DNA from 3 places in the Rhodobium gokarnense genome. Region 2 is predicted to be linked to each of the others. Evidence: predicted binding sites of a transcription regulator. Region 2 holds the regulator's gene; each other region holds the start of a gene.
What was found. The regulator LexA, encoded in region 2, represses DNA repair genes until DNA is damaged. The targets are predictions, from matches to a motif close to TGTTCNNNNTGTGTTCNG.
Positions count from the first base shown of each region.

Region 1: M2319_RS12840 (PA0069 family radical SAM protein) is a predicted target of LexA. The motif match lies at 4,739-4,756, and genes of this name have one in related genera.
Region 3: recA (recombinase RecA) is a predicted target of LexA. The motif match lies at 4,088-4,105, and genes of this name have one in related genera.

Region 1 is NZ_JAOQNS010000006.1:276,364-283,660, reverse strand. It holds gene M2319_RS12870 (ceramidase) at 1-101, opposite strand, end outside; gene M2319_RS12865 (sulfotransferase family protein) at 607-1,533, opposite strand; gene moaB (molybdenum cofactor biosynthesis protein B) at 1,741-2,313, shown strand; gene M2319_RS12855 (GNAT family N-acetyltransferase) at 2,321-2,998, opposite strand; gene M2319_RS12850 (MarR family winged helix-turn-helix transcriptional regulator) at 2,985-3,491, opposite strand; gene M2319_RS12845 (glycosyltransferase) at 3,870-4,562, opposite strand; gene M2319_RS12840 (PA0069 family radical SAM protein) at 4,870-6,015, shown strand; gene M2319_RS12835 (ribonuclease HII) at 6,065-6,718, shown strand; gene M2319_RS12830 (F0F1 ATP synthase subunit B family protein) at 6,821-7,297, opposite strand, start outside.
Region 2 is NZ_JAOQNS010000011.1:4,430-11,726, forward strand. It holds gene M2319_RS17330 (ComEC/Rec2 family competence protein) at 1-1,726, shown strand, start outside; gene lexA (transcriptional repressor LexA) at 1,741-2,454, opposite strand; gene M2319_RS17340 (L,D-transpeptidase family protein) at 2,783-5,263, shown strand; gene M2319_RS17345 (lytic murein transglycosylase) at 5,343-6,515, opposite strand; gene M2319_RS17350 (arsenate reductase) at 7,296-7,297, shown strand, end outside.
Region 3 is NZ_JAOQNS010000007.1:73,342-80,638, forward strand. It holds gene M2319_RS13375 (helix-turn-helix domain-containing protein) at 1-93, shown strand, start outside; gene M2319_RS13380 (coiled-coil domain-containing protein) at 113-1,525, opposite strand; gene M2319_RS13385 (DUF6384 family protein) at 1,539-2,477, opposite strand; gene M2319_RS13390 (cell surface protein) at 2,532-3,713, opposite strand; gene recA (recombinase RecA) at 4,157-5,236, shown strand; gene alaS (alanine--tRNA ligase) at 5,496-7,297, shown strand, end outside.

The DNA of each region.
Region 1 (7,297 bases), on a different contig from region 2:
CAGACGGCGACGAGGATGAAGGCAAGGTTGGTGAGCGCGTTGACCGGCTCGGCCCAAAAGCCGAAATCGGTGCGTTCGCAATAGACGTTGATCTGTTCCATGGTCCGGCAATCGCTTGTTGAGAGGGGATCGCCGGAGGCGCCCGGCGATCCTTTCTCTAACTGGCAATTGTGACGTGTTCCGCAAGGGCGGGCGGGCTTCCCAGGGGTTGGAAAACACACTCGTCATCGCGCCGGTTCGACAGCGGGGAGCGGCGCATGGCGCGAGCCTCGCAAGAACCATCACCGCAAGTGCGGCGGTCAAGGGTCGTACCCGCTCTGAGCACCCTGCTCTGGATCGCCGCGTCGCCTTCGGCTCCTCGCGATGACGCCGAAAAACCAGAGAATACCGTCATTGCGAGCGAAGCGAAGCAATCCAGGAGCGGCTGTGCCACGCGCCTCGGCATGGGGGTTCCAGACGGGCCGCCGGCTGCAGTAAAGCCTCCGGGGGAGACGGCCGGGGGCTGAGGCGTCCTCGATAGCCCGCCGACAAAACGGAGCCCTGTCCCGCAACAAAAGGGAGGGAATAGTGCGCGGCAGGAGAAAGTGTCGGCACCGCCCCCCTTCCCTATTCGACGATCAGGCGCTCCGGCGGCGGGGCGGGGTCGTAGGCGATGCGGCGCGGCTTCACGCGCCAGTGGTCCATGTCGTAGCCGAAGCGCTCCTCCAGCTCGCGGGCGTAGGGCTCGACCCACTCCTCAAGGAGCCTGGCATAGAGCTCCTCGGAGATCTCGGTCTGCCAGCTCTTCTGGCTTTCCAGGGCTTTCCGGATCGCCTCCGGACCGGCCTTGCGCCATATCTTGGAATTGCGGGGCTGGCCGCAGAAGACCAGCCGGTTCTTCGGAATGCGGTAGCGCACGCCGTCCTGAACGATCTCCATGGGCTCATCACCGGAGGCAAGGAAGCGCGGCATCACCCCGCTGTTGACCCGGTTGGAGGCCGAGACGTGGCGCGGCGTGCGGTCGGCAACGCCGAGATGGGCATAGATCTTCTGCTCAAAGGTCGGCTCGGCGGTCGCCACGTCCTTTTCGTAGAACAGCGGCAGCACGTTCTCCTTGCCGAACAGCTCGTAGACCTTGGAAAGTGCGTTGATGATGCCGCGCCTGCGGTTGGCGGTCACCTTTTGCAGCACGAAATCGAAGTCCGGCGCCTCGCGGTTGGCGCAGATGTTCTGCAGATAGCGCGAATAGAGCTGCTCGATCGGCCGGCGGAGGATGAAGATGATCTTTGCCTCGGGCCCGAGGACCGAATGGACCCGCTCGACGATCTTGGCCGAATAGATGTAGGACGGCGAGATTTCGCCGATGAAGGGCTTGTCAGTCTCCTCGAAGAAATCCAGGTACCAGTCGATGCCCTCCTCCCAATGGGAGTTGAAGAAATGCAGTTCCTTCTTGCGCGACAGCGCGATCTCGGGGTGCCCCTCGAACACCCTGTAGAACAGTGAGGTGCCGCTCTTGTCCTGGCCGAGGACGATGAAGTTCGGTTTTCTTGCCATTCAGCGTTCCTGGGTGCGCCGGGAGGCGGGCACTCCACTCGCAATTGGTCGTTGCTGTCGGACCGGGTGCTTTCCCGCGACAAAAAATGCTATCGGAGAGCAGCCAAACGCCGGGATCGGCGCCGGCCCACGATCCGCCCGGCACATGCCACAGCTCGGCGCCATCCGCAATAGCCGAGGCAAATCGGCACCAATCGGAGAACTCCCATGCACCATGACGACGACGACCGCCCGTTCATTCCCCTCAACATCGCCGTCCTGACGGTCTCCGACACGCGTACGCTCGACGACGACAGATCCGGCGATACGCTGAAGGCGCGTCTGGAAGAGGCCGGCCACGTGCTGGCCGACCGCGCGATCTCGAAAGACGACGTCGGCGCGATCCAGGAGATCGTCAAGAAGTGGATCGCCGAGGACGGCATCGACGTGGTGATTTCCACCGGCGGCACGGGCTTTACCGGCCGCGACGTGACGCCGGAGGCGATCGAGCCGCTGTTCGAAAAGCGCATGGACGGGTTCTCCGCCCTCTTCACCCAGATCAGCTACGCCAAGATCGGCACCTCGGCGATCCAGAGCCGGGCGACGGGCGGCGTTGCCAATGCGACCTACCTCTTCGTGCTTCCGGGCTCTCCCGGCGCCTGCAAGGACGCCTGGGACGGCATCCTCAAGGCGCAGCTCGACTACCGGCAGAAGCCGTGCAATTTCGTGGAAATCCTGCCGCGGCTCGACGAGCACATGCAACGCCGCAAGAACCGGCCGATGCCGGGCCGCAAGAGCTGACCGCGGCCTATTCCGCGCGCACCAGCACAGCCACGTTCATCTCGCGCCGCAGCTCGAAGCCGAGCGAGCGATAGAGCGAAATCGCCGCGTCGTTGGAGGCCCAGGCGTGGAGGAACGGGGTGCTTCCGCCGGCCGCGATGTCCTCGGCAATGGCCGCGGAAAGCCGGCGTCCGAGGCCGCGCCCCTGGAAGTCGGGATGGGTGCAGACGCCGCTCACCTCCACATGGCCGGGAAAGCGCATGCGCACCCCGGCCATCGCCGCCAGCCGGCCGCCGATCCGAATGCCGAGGAAGCGGCCCATCAGGTGGGTTCCCGCCAGGAACGGGCCCGGCTTCGTCAGCGTGGCAAGGGCCAGCATCTCGGCGGCGTCCGCCGCGCCGACGACGTCGATGCCGGTGCGGTCGGGCGGCGAGACCGGACGGGTGAGCACCATCTGCACGCCGGGAGCGGCAAGCTCTACGGCAAGGCCGTCCGGCACGACGACCTCGGGTGCCTGCAGCATGAAGACCTTCTCGCCCGGGGCGACTAGATCGGCGAGGGCTTGCAGCGCCGAGGGACTGTCATCCCGCGTGGCGGCAAAGAGATTGACGTCGGGCCGGTAGCGCCGGGCGAGATCGCCGCCTTCCGACAGGTCGGCCTGATCGGACCACAGGCTCGCGCGGACCGGGAGATCAAGATCGTCCATCGTCGCCTCCCTCGCGAAGGGCCGCGGCACGCCGTGTGAGCGGCGCCTCCTTCAAGGCATCCTCAAGGGCCGTCAGCCGGTCGAGCAGCGGTCCCTCACCCGTCGCACAGGCATCGGCGACCGCCGCCTCGATGGTCGGCCAGACGTCCTTGCGGGCCTTTTCCAGCATCCTGTTCGCCGTCGCGGTCAACCGCACCGTGCGCACGCGCCGGTCGTCGTCGTCCCTCTGGGTCTCTACCCAGCCGGCTGCCTCCAGCTTGTCGACCATGCGGGTAACGCCCGGCTGGGCGACGCCGAGCACCGCCGCGAGGACGCCGATCTTCGTCGGGCCGAGCCGCTCGAGCGCCTCCAGCAAGGGATACTGCGCCGCCGGCAGGTCGGCGCCCGTCCCCGCGACCAGCGCCTGGGTCTGCGCCTGCAGCATCTCGCCAAGCCGCTTCATGCGGCTGCCGAGCGCCAGATGGCCGAGGGTCCTGAGGATGTCTTCGGTCATGATTTTCGATTTTTTATACCCCGTTATATATCTGGTTATGTTTCTAAGGCAAGACGCGGGAAGATGCAAGGGGGCGTGGGGGGTCGATCCGTTCGACCGAGATGGTATGGGGGCGCGCAGGCGCGACGACATGGTGGCCATGCGAGGGGACAGATTGGGGGCCTTGTTTCGGCTCCCCCCTCTCCTGCGTCATTGCCGGGCTTGACCCGGCAATCCATGAGGCCTTTGATTTCAACCTCTTAGGCTAAAATATACCGCACGTCATCATGGACCACCGGGTCGAGCCCGGTGGTGACGCGGTACGGGTGGAAAGCGGAGGGCGGGAGCCGCAAGCGTGGTAGCGGTCGTCCCCTATCCGCTCGGCAGGCCGCCCCGCCCCTACGCCTGCAGCCGGGCGACCATGCGCGGGGGCACGCGGAGCATCAGGAGCGCCAGGCACAGCCCGTTGCGGACCATGCCGGGCCGGCGCTCGCCCTCGGTCGTCTTCGCCGCCGGGTTGACGGCCGCCGAGGTCAGGAAATGGAGGCGCTTCCGGCCGATGCGGCGGATGAGGTCAACGTCCTCCATCGCCGGCAGGTCCCGGTGGCCGCCGAGGTCGTCGTAGAGCCAGCGGGAGATCAGGAGGCCCTGGTTGGCATAGGCGATGCCGAAGAGGCGGCAGCGCATGCCGGCCAGCCCCTCGCGAACCCGCGATTTGCCGTCGAAGCCGTCGAGCCGGAACCGGAACACGGCCGCGTGGCGCGGATCGCCGGAGCGCTCCACCCGCTCGATGAAGCTCGCCGCCTCGGCCTCCCAGTCGGTGGCGAGCACCGTGTCGGGATTGAGGAACAGGAACCAGTCGGCGCGTTCCACCGCCTTCACGCCGGCGACCAGCCGCTTTCCGCGCCGGCGGCTACTGGCAACGAAGATGCAGCCGGTGGCTTCGGCGATGACGTCGGTCTCGTCGGTGGAGCCGCCATCGGCGATCACCACCTCCTTCAGGATGCCGGCAAGCGTCGCCGGGATCAGCGCCCCGAGGGTCGGTCCCAGCGTCCGTTCGTCGTTGAGCGTCGGAATGACGACGCTCAGCATGGCGTCCCCCGCTCCCGCCGGGCGCATGCTGTGTGGGTCCGTGTCGTTGGCATCAGCGCAAAGGTCCGTTTCTTTCCCGCAGCTTGCGGGGACTGTTTCTCGGCCCACTGCCCGTTTTATCCGCAATGCCCGGCTAAGCAAGCACCGGCTTGCCGATTTCGGTCTCCCAGAGACAAAGTTCTTGCTTTGTTCTCGTTTGTTCCTATCCTCTATGGGACCGCCTTCGACGACGGTCGGATGAGACGAGTCGCGGCAGGCGGTTCGGCGGCACGGGCAGGACCGGGCCGCGGCAACCGGGACAAAAGCCATGAACGACTTTGCCCAGATCGATCCCCGGCTCGCCCGCCCCCTTGAGGGCGCGGATGCGGGCATTGCGCCGGACCTCACCATCCGCCCGGACCGGCGGCGCGGGCGCGGCGCCCAGTCCAACCGCAGCGGGCGCTACGAGCGCGAGGAGCGCGTGCTCACCGATGACGGCTGGGAGACGCTCGACGCGTTGCCGCCGTTCCAGACCCATGTGCAGACGGAGCGGGCACGCAAGATCATCACCCGCAACGACTCGCCCGACATTTCGTTCGACCGGTCCATCAACCCCTATCGCGGCTGCGAGCACGGCTGCGCCTACTGCTTTGCCCGCCCGACCCACGCCTATATGGGCCTCTCGGCCGGGCTCGACTTCGAATCGCGGCTGTTCGCCAAGCCGAATGCGGCCGAACTCCTGGAGCGGGAGCTGGCCGCCCCCGGCTACAAGCCGAAGACGATCGCCATCGGCACCAACACCGACCCCTACCAGCCGATCGAAAAGACCTGGCGCATCATGCGCGGCATCCTGGAGGTGCTGGAGCGCACCAACCATCCGGTCGGCGTCGTCACCAAGTCGGCGATGGTGCTGCGCGACATCGATATCCTGTCCCGGATGGCGGAAAAGGGCCTTGCCAAGGTCGCGCTCTCCATCACCACGCTCGATGCGAAGATGGCGCGGACGATGGAGCCGCGGGCCTCGGCGCCCTATCGCCGGCTCGAAGCGGTAAAGGCACTCGCCGAGGCCGGCGTTCCAACGGCGGTGATGATTGCGCCCGTGATCCCGGCTCTCAACGACGACGGCATCGAGAAGATCCTCGATGCGGCGGCGGCGGCCGGGGCCCGCGAGGCGGGCTACATCCTGCTGCGGTTGCCGGCCGAGGTCAGCCCCGTCTTCCGGGAATGGCTGCTGCGCCACTATCCGGACCGCTACCGCCACGTGCTGTCAGTGCTGCGGACGATGCGCGGCGGCAAGGACTACGACGCGGAATTCGGCAAGCGCATGCGCGGCACGGGGCCCTATGCCTGGATGGTCGGACGGCGGTTCGAGCTGGCCTCCAAGCGGCTCGGCCTCAACCGGCGCAAGCTGAAGCTCAATACCGAGCTTTTTACGCCGCCCAATTCCGGCGCTGTTCAGCTCGACCTGTTCTGATCCGATGCGGACAATTGCCGGCGCCGATCCGATCGGCAATCATCGCGCCATGGCCAGCCCGATTCTCCTCGACCTCGATCTGCCGGCAGGCCCCGATTTCCGGATCGAGGAGCGGGGCCGGAAGGTCTATGGCGGCCTCGTCGCCGGCACCGACGAGGCCGGCCGCGGTCCACTCGCCGGGCCTGTCGTTGCTGCCGCCGTCATCCTCGACCCGGCGCGCGTGCCGGACGGGCTTGACGATTCCAAGAAGCTGACGGCGGCAAGGCGCGAGGCGCTCTTTGCCGAAATCTGCGAGGCGGCCACCGTCGCGGTTGCCGCCGGCTCGGTCCGGCGCATCGATGCAACGAACATTCTCGCGGCAAGCCTGTGGGCCATGGCGCGAGCCGTCGCCGCCCTGCCCCATCGGCCCAGCCTGGTGCTTGCCGACGGCTGCCACGTGCCGCCCGGCCTTTGCCAGCCCTGCGAGCCCGTTATCAAGGGCGACGCGCGATCGCTGTCGATCGCGGCGGCCTCGATCGTTGCCAAGGTGACGCGCGACCGGCTGATGGTCCGGCTCGCCGAGTGCTGCCCCGGCTACGGCTTCGAGAACCACATGGGCTACGGCACGAAGGCACATAAAGAAGCCCTCGCCGCCCTCGGGCCGAGCCCGCACCATCGGCTCAGCTTCAAGCCCTGCCGCGAGGCCGCCGAAGCGCGGCGGTGAGGCCCTCGCCGTCAATGTCCGTTCCGACAAAGGAAAAGGCCGGGCGCTGGCCCGGCCTCGATCCGACAGTTCCGGTGTGGCGCCCCGCTTCCGACGAATGCCTCAGTTGAGGTTGGCGGCGACGTCCTTGATGCTGGTTTCGATCATCTTGCTGGCGGCATCGCCGCTCACCTTTTCGGCGAGGATTTGTTCCGCCGCGGCGACCGCGACGTCGGCGGCACGCGCGCGGACGGCGGCGACCGCCTGGGCCTCGGCCTGGGTGATCTTGACCTCGGCCGCCTTGGTGCGGCGCTCGATCATTTCCTCAAGCGACTTGTTGGTGACCGCGGTCAGCCGCTCCGCCTCGGCCTTGGCCTCGGCGATGATGTCCTCGGCCTCCTGCTCGGCCTCGCGGCGCTTGCGCTGGTAGTCGGCGAGCAGCGCCTGCGCTTCCTCGCGCAGCCGGCGGGCCTCGTCGAGCTCCTTCTGGATACGCTCGGCGCGGGCGTCGAGGCTGGCGCCGATCTTGCCCGGCACCTTGACCCAGAAGATGACGATGAAGAACAGGATGAGGGCGACGAGGGCCCAGAATGTCGCGTC
Region 2 (7,297 bases):
CGCCCGCATCCGCGACGTCCTTTCCGGCGATACCGGGGCCGTTGCCAGCGCGCTCATCGTCGGTCAGCGCCGCGGCATTTCGGAGGAGACGACCGAGGCGCTCCGGACCGCGGGGCTCGCCCACATCCTCGCCATCTCGGGCCTCCATATGGCGCTCGTCGCCGGCACCGTTTTCGGCGTGGTGCGCGGGCTCCTGGCGCTCTTTCCCGGGATCGCGCTCCGCCACCCGGTGCGCCAATGGGCGGCCCTGACGGCGCTTGGGGCCGGCGCCGTTTATCTAGGCCTGTCGGGGGCCGGAATCGCCACCCAGCGCGCCTTCGTCATGGCGGCGATCGTCTTTGCCGCGATCCTTGCCGGACGGCCGGCGTTGACCATGCGATCGGTGGCCGTCGCCGCGCTCATCGTCATGGTCTTGGCGCCGGAGGTCGTCGTCGGGCCCAGCTTCCAGATGTCCTTTGCCGCCGTCGTCGCCTTGATCGCCGCCTACGAGACCCTGTCGGAACGGCGCAATGCGACTGCCTTCGAGCGGCGCGGGATCGCCGGCCTCGCGTTAAAGACCCTCGGTTTTTATGTCGGCGGGCTGGCGCTCACCTCACTGATCGCCGGCCTTGCGACGGCACCCTATGCCGTCTTTCATTTCCAGAGGCTGGCGCCGCTCGGGCTCGTCGCCAATCTCGCCGCCATGCCGCTGGTCGCCTTCGTGGTGATGCCGCTCGGCGTCCTGTCGCTGATCGCCATCCCGTTCGGGCTCGACCCGCTCGTCCTGCCGGCCATGGGCTGGGGCATCGACCGGGTCATCGGCATCGCCGATTGGGTGGCGGCGGCCACCGGAACCGGATCGATCGTCGGCCGGGTGCCCGGCGTCGCCGTCCTTTCCGCAACGGCCGGCCTTCTCTGGCTGGCGCTCTGGAAGACCCGGCTCCGCCTCTTCGGCCTTGCCGGCATTGGCCTCGGGATGGCGCTGGCGCCCCTTGCCGCAACTCCGCACCTTCTCATTTCCGACGACGGCCGGCTGGTGGCGCTCCGCGGTCCCGGCGGAACCCTCCGCTTCGCGCCGGATACCAGGAACGATTTTGTGGTCGGCACCTGGCTGCGCGCCGACGGCGATCCGCGCCCAGTGGACGATCCGTCGCTCGTCGCAGGTGTTCTCTGCGACGACCTCGGCTGTGTTCTGGAAGGGGCAGAGAGGCAGGTCGGAATTTCGGGCAGGGGGCCGCCGACAAAGGAAGCCGCAGAACGATCCGGAGCACCGGCGTCGAATTGGGGTCAGGAGGCAACAGAACGGCAATACCCCAATGGCACCGGCCCACCAGAGGGTAGCCTCGCGGCGAATGACACGGGGGAAAGAGCCACCGCAAACGGCTCGGACTTGGCGCCGCAGCATCCGGAAACGACTGCCCCCGCCCGGCCGCCGCCGTCCGCTGTGACCGACCTTGCCGCCATCGTCGCCAAGGACCGTGCCCGCCAATTCTGGCGCATCGCTTTGGTGCGCCGGTCCCTCGCCTTTGCCGAGGACTGCCACGCCGCGGACATCATCATTGCGTCCTTCGCGGCGCCGAAAGACTGCGCCAGGCACGCCCTCGTCTTCGACCGGGCTGCACTTGCCCGCACCGGCGCGACCGCGATTACCTTCACCGGCGACGGGGACGCGCCCATCAGCATAGAGACGGCACTGTCAAAACTCCGCCGTCCCTGGCATCCGCCGGCACCACCTGAGCGGCGCTGACCGATGCCCGAAGCTCAGTAGCTCCGGAACAGGCCGACGAGCCTGCCCTGGATGCGCACCCGGTCGGGTCCGAAGATGCGGGTTTCATAGGCCGGATTGGCGGCCTCCAGGGCAATGGACGCGCCCTTGCGCCGCAGCCGTTTCAGAGTCGCTTCCTCCTCGTCGACGAGGGCGACGATGATGTCGCCGCTATTGGCCGTGTCGGCGCGCCGGATCACCACCGTGTCGCCGTCCAGGATGCCGGCCTCGATCATGGAGTCGCCTCGCACTTCCAGCGCGTAGTGCTCCCCGGCCCCGAGAAGGTCGGCCGGGACCGGAACGGAATGGGTGCGGTGCTGGATCGCCTCGATCGGGGTGCCGGCGGCGATGCGGCCCATCACGGGAATGGTGACCGAGCGGGCGTCGCTGTCGCCGGCCGGCTTGGCTGCGGCGGGCGCGCGACCCAGCGAGCCCTCGATGACGCTTGGATGAAAGCCTTTGCCGCGGCCGCTGGAAGCGAGACTGGGGGCGACCGACTCCGGCAGCTTGATGACTTCCAGCGCCCGCGCCCGGTTGGGCAGCCGGCGGATGAAGCCGCGTTCTTCCAGCGCCGTGATCAGCCTGTGGATGCCCGATTTGGAGCGAAGGTCGAGCGCCTCCTTCATTTCGTCGAACGACGGCGGGACCCCGGATTCCTTCAAACGTTCGTGAATGAACATCAACAGCTCGTACTGTTTCGGCGTCAGCATCGGTCGAACTCCGCAAGGTCCAAAGCGTGGTACAAACCACGAACGAAACATACACGTTCTATATGTGTTCCGCAACGGTTAAAAAATCGCTGATCTCGGGGAATTGCCCGAAAAGACGGTGTGTTCGGGCATCGCTCGCGGGCATTCGCGGGCAAGGGGATTCGCTTGCCCGTCAACGGCGACCGGCGCCTGGTGATGCAATTGGACGACAGTGCGGCGGCAAGCGCGCCCGAACCTGCAAACTTATTGCATTCAGAAACGAATTCCTTACACAGTTGCGGCTCGCTGGTGGGCGGCGGAAATCAGACGAATCGAGGCAGACAGACGGATGGCAAAGACGGTCCTGCGCAACATCGGAACGGCCGGGCTCCTGGTTGGAATCTTCACCATGGTCCCCGGCGGGCCGGTCCATGCCCAGAGCTTCCTCGACCGCCTGTTCAACCCGAAATATTACAAGGAAGACCGACAGAAGCCGGAGCCGGAGCGCAAGAAGGTGAAGGTGCGGATCAGTTCGCCGCGCTACTACACCTACAAGCCGGACAGCCAGCAGCTTTTTTCCTTTTCGGAACTGACGAAGGTGCCGGAGCGCGCGCCGGCACCGCTGGCGACCCTGCCGGAAGGGCCGGCGGCCGCGCCGGCGCTCCCCGGCGACGAAGCGTTGTCACTCCCGCCCGAGACGTCCGCGCCCGTCGAGACGGAAGCATCGGCCGTTCCGACCGAGGACATGGCCGCCCCGGAAGCGAATGCCGAGGACCTGACGGAAGCCGCGATTGACGACGCCGGTGATGCCGCTTTGCCGGAGACGACCGAGACCATCGGTGCGGCGGATGGCGTTGAAACGGCGCCGCTGCCGGACGTCGAGGCGGACGCTGCCGACACCATTTCCGAGGACGTGCCGGCGGCCGAGGCCGCCGATGCCGCGCCCGTCGACATGAGCGATCCGGGTGTCGCGCTCCTTGCCGCCGCCGCCGCTCTGAGGGGCGACGACGCCGCGTCCGGCGAGACCGTCGCGGCGCCGGCGGCCGTCGCGGAAGCCGATCCGGCGGCCGAAATCGGTCCCGCTGCCGATGCGGACGCCGCTGGCGAAACGCCGCTCGCCGCCGAGCTTGAGCCGGCCGCAACGCAGGCTGGCCCCGTTGCCGATGCCACCCCCACCGGGAGCGACGGCGTCGATACGGAACCGACCGGCTCGACCGTGACCGCAGCACCGGTCGAGACCGCGTCCCCGGCGATCGCCGAAGCGGTCCGTCCGGCCGACTTCGATGCCGCGCGTCCGCTGCTTGCCGACTTCAAGCTGCGTACGCTGCCGGAAGTGGCCAAGGCCATGAAGGCGCACTACGCCGAGGCTGAGCATTTCCTCTGGGTCGACGCGGACGGCGTCAACGAGAAGGCCGAGGCCGCGCTCGCGGCGCTGGCCAAGGCCGACCGCTTCGGCCTGCTGCCGGACGACTATGCGGTCGAGCTTCCGAACCTTGCGGAAAACGCCGACGAAGAAGCGCGCGAGCGCGAGTTGCTGCGCTTTGAATTCGCGCTGACCTCCAAGGTCCTGCTCTATGTGCTGGACGCCGAACGCGGCCGGGTCGACCCCAACCGCATCTCCGGCTACCACGACCTGCCGCGCAAGAAAGTCGACCTTGAAGCCGCGCTTGCGGACATCGAGGGAAGCGATGACGTCTCGACGGCAATCGCCTCGCACCACCCGGACAACGACACGTTCCGGGCGATGGTCGAAAAGCTCGCCGCCCTTCGTGCCGCCGACGAGGCGACGCGCGTCGAGATCGACCCGACCCTGCTCCTGAAGCCGGGTCAGTCGAGCGAGGAAGTCGCCAACATCGTCGCCGCGATCAAGGCTGAGGGTTCCGAGGAGCTTGCCGAAAATCACGCCGCGACGCTCGCCGCCTATGACGGCGGGCCGGACTACACGCCGGAGCTCGTCGCCCTCGTCAAGGACTACCAGAAGGAGCGCAAGCTGACGGTCGACGGCATCGTCGGGCCGAGCACCGTGCGCTCGCTGGTCGGCGTCAGCAATGCGGCCAAGATCGAGAAGATCGAGCTGGCGATGGAGCGTCTGCGCTGGCTGCCGGAGGCCTTCGGCCGCCGCCACGTCTTCATCAACCAGGCCGCCTTCACCGCCACCTACAGCGAGGAAGGCCGCGACCCGCTGACGATGCGCGTCGTCGTCGGCAAGAAGTCGAACCAGACCAGCTTCTTCACCGACAAGATCGAGACGGTGGAATACAACCCCTATTGGGGCGTGCCGCTGTCGATCATCGTCAACGAGATGGTGCCGAAGCTGAACAAGGACCCGTCCTATCTCGACCGCGCCGGCTACGAGGTCTCCACCGTTGGCGGGCGTGCGGTATCGTCGGCTTCGGTCGACTGGTACGCGGTCGCGACCCAGTCCCAGTCGATCAATGTGCGCCAGCGGCCGGGTTCCAGCAACGCACTCGGGGCGGTCAAGATCCTGTTCCCGAACAAGCACCACATCTACATGCACGACACGCCGGCCAAGAGCCTCTTCAAGCATGACCGCCGGGCCTTCAGCCATGGCTGCATCCGCTTGCAGCATCCGCGGCTGATGGCCGCCGCCGTACTCGGCAAGTCGCAGGACTATGTGTCGAGCCGCATCGCTCCGGGCGTCAACGAAAGCGAGAGCGTGCGCGGCGACATCCCGGTCTATGTGGCCTATTTCACGGCCTGGCCGAAGGCGGGCGGCGACATGGGCTATTATTTCGACGTCTATGACCGCGACCTCTACCTGCAGAAGGCGCTTGCCCGCACCCACGAGGAGCGCGACGCCAACGGCTGATCCGGCCGGAACGGTCGATTGAAAAAAGGCGCGGCCCGCCTCGTGGTGGCCGCGCCTTTTGCGTTTCGGGGGAGCCGAATCAGTCCAGCCAGCAGGTCGGCGCCTTGCCGCGCTGCTGCTGGACGATGCCGAGCGAGCGCCGTGTCTTGAAACCGATGAGCCCGTCGGCGCCGCCGACGTCGTGGCCGGCCTTTTCCATCGATAGCTGGAGCTGGCGGACCTTGCCGCGGGTGGTGGTGCGGATCGGGTGCCAGTTGCCGACGAAGCCGACATCGTTGCCGTAGCGGTCGGCGAGATGGCCGACGAAGAGGGCATAGACGTCGGATTCGTTGTACTCCTTGAGGACGTAGAAATTGTCGGTGGCGATGAAGGCCGGCCCAAAGCGCCCGGCCGGCATCAGGAGGTAGCCGGGCAGCTTCAGTTCGAAAGCCGGAAAGTCGCGGCCCTTGACCCGCTTGATCCCCTCGCGCACCCACTTTGCGATCGGCTGGCCGCGGTCGGGTCCCTCGCGCGAGCAGGAAATGTCCGCCGGAACCGTCACCTCATAGCCCCAGTCGCGGCCCGGCACCCAGCCATGGTCCTTCAGGTAGTTGGCGATGGAGGCAAGGACGTCGGGCGCCGAGCGCCAGATGTCGCGCTTGCCGTCGCCGTCGAAGTCGACGGCGTATTTCAGGAAGCTGGTCGGGAGGAACTGCGGCTGGCCGAGGGCGCCGCCCCAGGAGCTTCTCATCTCGCGGCGACTGATATGCCCGTCATCGAGGATCTTTAAAGCGGCCACCGTCTCCTTTTTGAAGAAATCCGGGCGCTGGCCCATGAAGGCGCGGGTGGCAACGACCCTCAGCGCATCCTTCGGGATGCTGGCGCTGCCGTAACCGGATTCCCGCGCCCAGATGGCGAGCACGATGCGCCGCGGCACGCCGAAGCGGCGCTCCACCGCATCGAGGGTGCCCTTGTGGCGGGCCATCAGCGAGCGGCCGCTGCGCACGAGCGCCGTGAAGCGATTGTCGGAGAAGTAGCGGGCCGGGGCGCGGAATTCGGCCTGGTAGTTGACCTTGGGCGGCCCGCCGCCGCCGGGGCGCGTGAGGCCCGGGAGCGAGGTGTCGGGGGTAAGGCCGGACAGTTCGCGGCTGAGCGTTCCGCTGGAGACCCCCGCGGCGCGGGCGGCCGGAACGATCTCACGCTCCAGGAACTTCCGGAACTGGGCGTCATAGGCGCCGGCCGTCGCGTGAGGCGCGGCGAAGGCGAGGCCCATAAAGGTGGCGGCGCCGATGGCGATCAAACGCGAGAGGCGGGGGGATGTTTGGTGCAAGAAAGGCTCCCTTCGGCAGGCCCGGTGGCGCGGCGGATGTTTCGCGAAAGGATAGAGCAACAGCTCGCGCCGTTGAACCGGCAGCGAACCGGTCGGCCGACATCGACGGACATGCCAGCGGGCAGGGACAGGAAGCGCGGGAGGGAAGGGTGCCGACCGGGATAATCCTCAGAATAATCCGAGGGGTCCCCCGGCCGGCAAGCCAGCGCCAAAGGGGGGTGAGAGGACGCCGGCATTCCTGACCGGCTTCCGGCGGCGGTTTGACCGCGACAACCGCACCGGGCGGCAACCGCAGGACAACACCGGCCGGAAGGCCCGGTGCCGCGGAATCTGAAAAAACCGCGGGAATTTTTCACTCAATATACCGCGATGCGGGAAAAGCAAAGATCAAAAGTAGTTCATGCCGGTCCGATGTGGAAAAACCCTGCGAATTTGAATTAAATTAGAAGAAGCTGATTATTATTGTACCGAATCTCGTACTAAACACTTGTTCTGTGGGTTGCGTCGACTGGACTTTGCTTTTTCAAATTGCAGAAATGAAACGGCCCACGGGTTTCCAAGGCCGTTCCCGGCCGGATAGCGGCGCGCGATTCGGCACTGTTTCAAAAAATCGACGCCGGCATGGGTGACATTTCGGGTCCGGCCACCACCGGCAGCCGCAGCGATACCGAATCGGTGCCCGATACCGTAAGAAGACCAAAGATCTTTTTCGGGGAGAGGGCCAT
Region 3 (7,297 bases), on a different contig from region 2:
AATCGCGATGTGGAAATCGTCGTGCGACGGCATCCGTCAGATGACGAGCTAGGAACCGTGACCTTTAAGACCATGCCGGAAGCGACCGCCTAAGCGCGTCTTTCCGCACCACTCAAAAACTGCCGCCGGTGGAAAATCCGTCGCCACCGCCGCCGCCGCCGCCGAAGTCGCCTCCGCCTCCGCCGCCCCAGGGGCCGCCGCCGCCGGGGATGCCGGGGAAGCCGCCGCCGATCGGGCCGCGGCGCGGCAGGTTCCGGTGGCCGCGCTCGATGCGGCTCCAGTAGTCGCGCCCGCTCATGCCGCCGCGCAGGAACTCGCCGAGCACCGAGCCGATGATGGCGTCGTCCGCGAAGTTGGAGCCGTAGTCGTCGTAGCGCCGGCGCCGGAAGTCCTGGGCGACCTCGGTGAGTTCGTCGCGGCGCCGGGAAATGCGGCGCAGATCCTTGCGCGCGGTCTCGATGACCATGTCGCAGTCGTGCATGTCGTCGTAGGTTTTCTCGATCCGCTCAAGAATGCGTTCGTCTTCCGGCGAGGGGGTCCGCTTGGCCTCCTTCCAGAGTCGGCGGGTATCGTCGTCCTTGAGCGACTCGCCGAGGGCCGCGACCGCCGAATTGAAGGTCTCGTCCTCGCCGGAGGCGACCTGCTGCTCCTCGGCGCGCAGGCGGTCGAGCTCACCGTTCAACTCGCCGAAGCGCTTGTCGAAGGCGTGGATCTCGGTGCGCAGCTTGGCCATCTGGACGTCGAGCCCGGCGCCGCCGACGCGCTCAAGGGCTTCCTTTTCCAGCGCCTTCAGCTTGGCCAGTTCGCCTTGCGCCTTTTCCTTCATCTTGTCGACGTGTTCGCGAAGGCGCTTGGGGATCTCCGTCAGCATGGCGTAGTTCGGCCGGGCATCCTGATAGCGGACGATCCCGGCGACCCAGGCATCGAGCATGCGGGCGATGTTGCCGGCCTTGTAGCGCGAGGTGCCGTAGCCGCGCTCCCACAGATACATGAACAGGGGGTCGGCCTCGTAGGGTGCGCCCTTTTCCTTGCGGTCGGCCTCCGCCGTCTCGGCCTTCCGCTCGGCCTCGGCGATCACCTTGGCGGCGGCCTCCACGATCGCGTGCTGCTTCTGCCAGGCCTCGTTGCCGGCAAGCGCGTTTTCGGCCTCGGCCGATGCCGCGTCGAGCTTTTCGCCGGCAGCTTCGAGTGCCTTGGTCCGGTCGGTGCGGAGTTGGGTCAACTTTTCCAGGTCCGCCTCGACCTTTTCGCGCCGCGCCGTGATCTCCGCGACGATCTCCTTGCGCTCTGCCAGCAATTGCCGGGCGCGCTTGGCCGAGGTGTCGAGCCGGCCGCGCAGGGCCTTCCCGGCGTGATCGTCGAGGCGGAAGCGGGCGAGATCCTGATAGGCGTCGGTCTGCTCGGCCTGGACGGCAGCGAGCCGTTCCGTCGCCGCCTGCAGGCGGCCCTTGACGTCGTTTTCCTCGCGCCGGAGGTCGGCAAGGGCCTGCTCGATCGATGACAAGGCGTTGCGGCCGCTGATCATATTTCTGGTCCCGCTACCACTTGGTTATCCGCCCGTCCTCGACCGCGACCGACCAGCGCGGCTCCAGAAAGCCCCGCTGCTTCACGCCGATGCGCGCCTCGTCGACGATGCCGTCGCGCTGCTTGTCGCGGGCGACCCGGTCGTAGACCGATTTCGGCACGCGCACGCCCCATTGCTCGACGGTTGTCGTCTTGCCGTCTTCCTCGCTCTTGACCGGTAGCGGCACCACAGCGCCGTTGCGGTCGATGGCTTCGACGATGAGGTAGTAGTTGCGGGCCTGCCGGTTGACGTCGGGGACGCGAAAGGCACCGGACGGCGTTCCCGGCCGCGAGACGATCATCACGTCATAGGCCTGGCGAAGCTGCGCCTGCAGGGCATTCAGGTCGGCGACGGCCTTGCGCGCGGCGGCTGCATTCTCCGCCTTGGCCGCGGCGAGGCCGTCATTGGCGATGACGGTGGCGCGCTCCACGGCCGCCGGGTCCTTGGCATCGCGGGAGATGGCGGCGAGGGTCGTCTCGATCTGACGCGGAATGCCCGTCGTCAGTTCGGCCGTCAACTCCGCGGCGGCCTGCTGCTGGGGCCGTTCCAGGAGGAAATACCAGCCGGCGACAGCCAGCACGAGGACGACGACGATGCCGCCGATCCATTTGGCGAAGGTTCCACGGCGGATGTAGAGGAGGGCGAGGGTGCGCGAGAAGCCGGCATCGGGCGGGGCATAGACGAAGCGCTCCTCGGCGAGCGCGGCAACGCCCTCGGCAAGGATCGCGTCCGGCACCTCGATGCCCTGGTTGCGATAGATTTCCCGCAGGCGCTCGACGAGCTGGTCTTCGCGGAGGTCCGCGGCAAGCTCGCGCGTCACCAGCCGGTTGCGATGGCGCAGCGTGTCGACCACGTCCATCGCCATCATCAGTTCGTCGAGCGGCTGGTCTTTCTTCTGCGCCGTATCGGACATCACCTCCCCCGGTCGGTCTTGGCGGGGCACCCGGCGGTGCCCCTGCCGTTCCTCTTAGCTGCGCTCGGCGAGGACCTGGTTGCCCTCGGCGGCAAGGCGCGCCAGCCGGCGCTTGCCGTCTTCCACCGCATCGCGGATTTCCGCGGAGTTCTTGGTGGAGAGGTCGCGCATCTCGTTGATGATCTCGCGCGAGCGGGTCTGGAAGTTGACGACGGAATCGACCAGCTTCTTGACCGCATCGGCGCGGATCGTCGGGCCGTAGCCGGCCTTGATCGCCTCTTCCTGGACGATGTCGCCGATCTCCGCCAGCGTCTCCAGGCTCTTGGAGACGCCCTCCTTCATCTCGTTCAGCGTCTCTGTCGCCTCGTGCAGGCCGAAGAGGCCGGTGAACGAGGCCTTCAGCGCCGTCAGCACCGTCTCGTTGGTGGAAAAGAACGATACGGACTGCTGGTAGACCCGCTCCTTGGCGCTGGTCGTCTGCATCAGCCGGGCCATCACCACTTCCGACGTGTTGTAGCCGATGGTCAGATTGTCGGAGAGGTCTTTGGCGATCTGGTAGCGGCCTTCCTCGGACTGCATTTCGCGCAGGCGCTCGTCGCGGGCCATTTCCAGGCGGGCCTTCTCCGCCGGCTTGTCGCCGGCATAGTCGGCAACGAGGGTGGAGGCGTCGCTGAGCCGCTGCTTGGCGGCTTCAAGCCGCTTTTCGGCCGTCTCCAGCACTTCGAGCGCCAGCACCTCGGCCTGCTTCAGGGCGCCGCGGAAGTCGCGGTAGGAATCGAGGATGACCTTCTCGCGCTTGATCTGGTCCTTGGTGTCGCGGGCGACGTCCAGATAGATCTCCTGGACCTTGTCGAAGCGGCTGGCGATGTCGCCGCGGGCGATCTTCATCCAGATGTTCTGGGCGCGCTCGAAGATGTCGATCTTGCCGTCGTCGAGCTGGTCGACCATCGACTTGGCATCATCGCGGATCGAGTTGAAGCCCTCGGTGATCTCCTCGTAGCGCTGGCCGATATTCATCGCCGAGATCTGCTCGCGGACAACCTCGTTGAAGACGGACTGCTGGTTGAGCGTGCGGTTGATGATGACGATGCGGTCGGGGTCGAGTTCGGAAATCTGTTCCAGGAGCGCGGTGACCGGCGTCTCCTCCGGCACGTTGTCGGGGAACACCCCCATGTCCCGGAGCGCGGTGGTCGCGCGGTCGAGATATTGCATCGGCTTCAAGGCCACGTCGCTCATCGTCTATTTCCCTCCTGAAACGCCGGCGTTCCGCCCGTCCCGGTCGCGGCAGAACGATAGCCGGTCGCCTTCCCTCATACCAGCGGAATGCTCTCCGGAACGGGGCATAAGTGGGGAGGAGGCCTGGGGAGCGCAAGGCGAAAATGGCGGCCGATCCGGCGAGGAGGGCGGGTATTTCTCAGTGGCCGCTGCGTTGGGCGGTGCCGCGCGCTTTCAGAATCGACACTGGCGAGGGATGACGCGCGAACGGAGCCGATTCCGGCCACCGCGCCGCCGCGCTGGCGCCCGACCGGCCCCAGAAATCCTCGGGACATTTTTAGAACATTCGGCATTTTCAATAAATATAACAGTGATTTAAAAGGCTCTTTCCACGACGGAACAAAACATGTACAATCGTTCCGATTTGAACCGGCGCGCGGGCCGTGAAATAAGGGATCAGAGTTATGGGTCAGGCAGCACTTCGCCTCGTAGAGGGTAAATCCATGGACAAGTCCAAGGCGCTGGACGCGGCGCTGACGCAGATCGAGCGGGCCTTCGGCAAGGGCTCGATCATGAAGCTCGGCCAGGGCCAGGTGGTCGAGACCGAGACCGTCTCGACCGGTTCGCTCGGGCTCGACATCGCGCTCGGCATTGGCGGCCTGCCGAAGGGCCGGGTGATCGAGATCTACGGGCCGGAATCCTCCGGCAAGACGACGCTGGCGCTGCAGACCATTGCCGAGGCCCAGAAGACGGCCGGCATCTGCGCCTTCGTCGACGCGGAGCACGCGCTCGACCCGATCTATGCCCGCAAGCTCGGCGTCAATCTCGACGAACTCCTGATCTCCCAGCCCGATACCGGCGAACAGGCGCTGGAAATCGCCGACACGCTGGTGCGCTCCGGCGCCGTCGACGTGCTGGTCATCGACTCGGTCGCCGCGCTGACGCCGCGCGCCGAACTGGAAGGCGAGATGGGCGAGTCCCTGCCGGGCCTGCAGGCGCGGCTGATGAGCCAGGCGCTGCGGAAACTCACCGGCTCGATCTCCAAGTCGAACTGCATGGTCATCTTCATCAACCAGATCCGCATGAAGATCGGCGTCATGTTCGGCAATCCGGAGACGACGACCGGTGGCAACGCCCTGAAGTTCTATTCGTCCGTGCGCCTCGACATCCGCCGCATCGGCGCCATCAAGGACCGCGACGAGGTGGTCGGCAACCAGACCCGGGTCAAGGTGGTCAAGAACAAGATGGCGCCGCCGTTCCGCCAGGTCGAGTTCGACATCATGTATGGCGAGGGCATCTCCAAGATGGGCGAACTCCTCGACCTCGGCGTCAAGGCCGGCATCGTGGAGAAGTCCGGCGCCTGGTTCTCCTATGACAGCCAACGGCTCGGCCAGGGCCGGGAGAACGCCAAGCAGTTCCTGCGCGAGAACCCGGACATCGCGGGCACCATCGAGATGGCGATCCGCCAGAATGCCGGACTGATCGCCGACCAGATCCTGCAGGATGGTCCGGACGACGAGGACGACGTCGCGGTAGGAAGCTGACGTCCGTCGGGTCCTGGTCACGAGCCCCGTGACGGGCTCTCAAAGAACCCTATATGAGAGCCGGCGCGGCCCGATGGCGGCGCCGGCTTTTTCCGTCCTCGTGGCCATCAAACGGGTGCACCGCTTGCGGCATCGGTTCGTGCCCCGGTGCCAGGGCGCGCGGCGCGCGAGCTTGGTGGACAGCATGATACCGGCGCGCTAAACCTGCCGCAGAAATCCACCGGCCGCGCCGGGCCGACAGCAAGGGCATTGGACATCCATGAGTGGCGTCAACGAGATCCGGTCTTCCTTCCTCGACTTCTTTGCCAGGAACGGTCACGAGATCGTCTCCTCCGGCCCGCTCGTGCCGCGCAACGACCCGACGCTGATGTTCACCAATGCCGGCATGGTGCAGTTCAAGAACGTCTTCACCGGCCTTGAGACCCGGCCCTACGACCGGGCGGTAACCTCGCAGAAATGCGTGCGCGCCGGCGGCAAGCACAACGATCTCGACAATGTCGGCTATACCGCCCGGCACCACACCTTCTTCGAGATGCTCGGCAACTTCTCTTTCGGCGACTACTTCAAGGAGCGCGCCATCGAGCTTGCCTGGACGCTGGTCACCAAGGAATTCGGCCTGCCGGCGCACCGGCTGCTGGTCACCGTCTTTGCCGAGGACGACGACGCTTTTAACCTCTGGAAGAAGATCGCCGGCCTTTCCGACGACCGCATCATCCGCATCGCCACCTCGGACAATTTCTGGGCGATGGGCGAGACCGGCCCGTGTGGGCCGTGTTCGGAAATCTTCTACGACCATGGCGAGGACATTCCGGGCGGGCCTCCGGGCTCGCCGGACGAGGACGGCGACCGGTTCATCGAGATCTGGAACCTCGTGTTCATGCAGTTCGAGCAGGTGACGAAGGACGAGCGGGTGTCGCTGCCGCGCCCGTCCATCGACACCGGCATGGGCCTTGAGCGCATCGCCGCCGTGCTGCAGGGCGTCCACAACAACTACGACATCGACCTGTTCAAGGCGCTGATCGGTGCTTCTGAGGATGCGACCGGCGTTCCCGCGGCAGGCGAGCACCTCGCCAGCCACCGGGTCATCGCGGATCACCTGCGCGCCACGAGCTTCCTCATCGCCGACGGCGTGCTGCCGTCCAACGAAGGCCGCGGCTACGTGCTGCGCCGGATCATGCGCCGGGCCATGCGCCATGCCCACCTTCTCGGCGCGCGCGATCCGCTGCTCTACAAGCTGGTACCGACCCTGGTGCGCGAGATGGGCCGGGCCTTCCCGGAACTGACCCGCGCCGAGGCGCTCGTGACGGAAACCCTGAAGCTTGAGGAAACCCGGTTCCGGCGCACCCTGTCGCGCGGCCTCGGTCTCCTGGAAGAGGCGACGGCGGATATGGGCGAGGGCGCGACCCTTGACGGCGGTACGGCCTTCAAGCTTTACGACACCTTTGGCTTTCCGCTCGACCTGACCGAGGATGCCCTGCGCCCGCGCGGCATTGCCGTCGACACGGACGCCTTCAAGGAAGCGATGGCGCGGCAGAAGGCGGAAGCCCGCGCGGCCTGGGCCGGCTCCGGCGAGGCGGCGACGGAAACCGTCTGGTTCTCCTTGCGCGAGGATCTCGGCGCGACGGAATTCCTCGGCTATGATTCCATGAAGGCCGAGGGCGTCGTTGCCGCCCTCATTGCCGACGGCGCGCCGGTCGATGCCCTGGAGAAGGGCGCTGAAGGCGCGATCATCCTCAACCAGACGCCGTTCTATGCGGAATCCGGCGGCCAGGTCGGCGATATCGGCGTCCTTGTCGGCCCCGCCGGGCGCTTCAAGGTGACGGATGTCGCAAAGAAGGCCGACGGCCTCCACGTCCATATGGGCGTCGTGGAAGAGGGCAAGATAGAGAAGGGCGCGGCGGTCGAGGCCGTCGTCGATGCGGAGCGGCGCGCCGCGATCCGCTCCAACCATTCCGCCACCCACCTTCTCCATGCGGCGCTGCGGACCATTCTCGGAGACCACGTCACCCAGAAGGGCTCGCTGGTGGCGCCCGACCGGCTGCGCTTCGATTTCGCCCACCC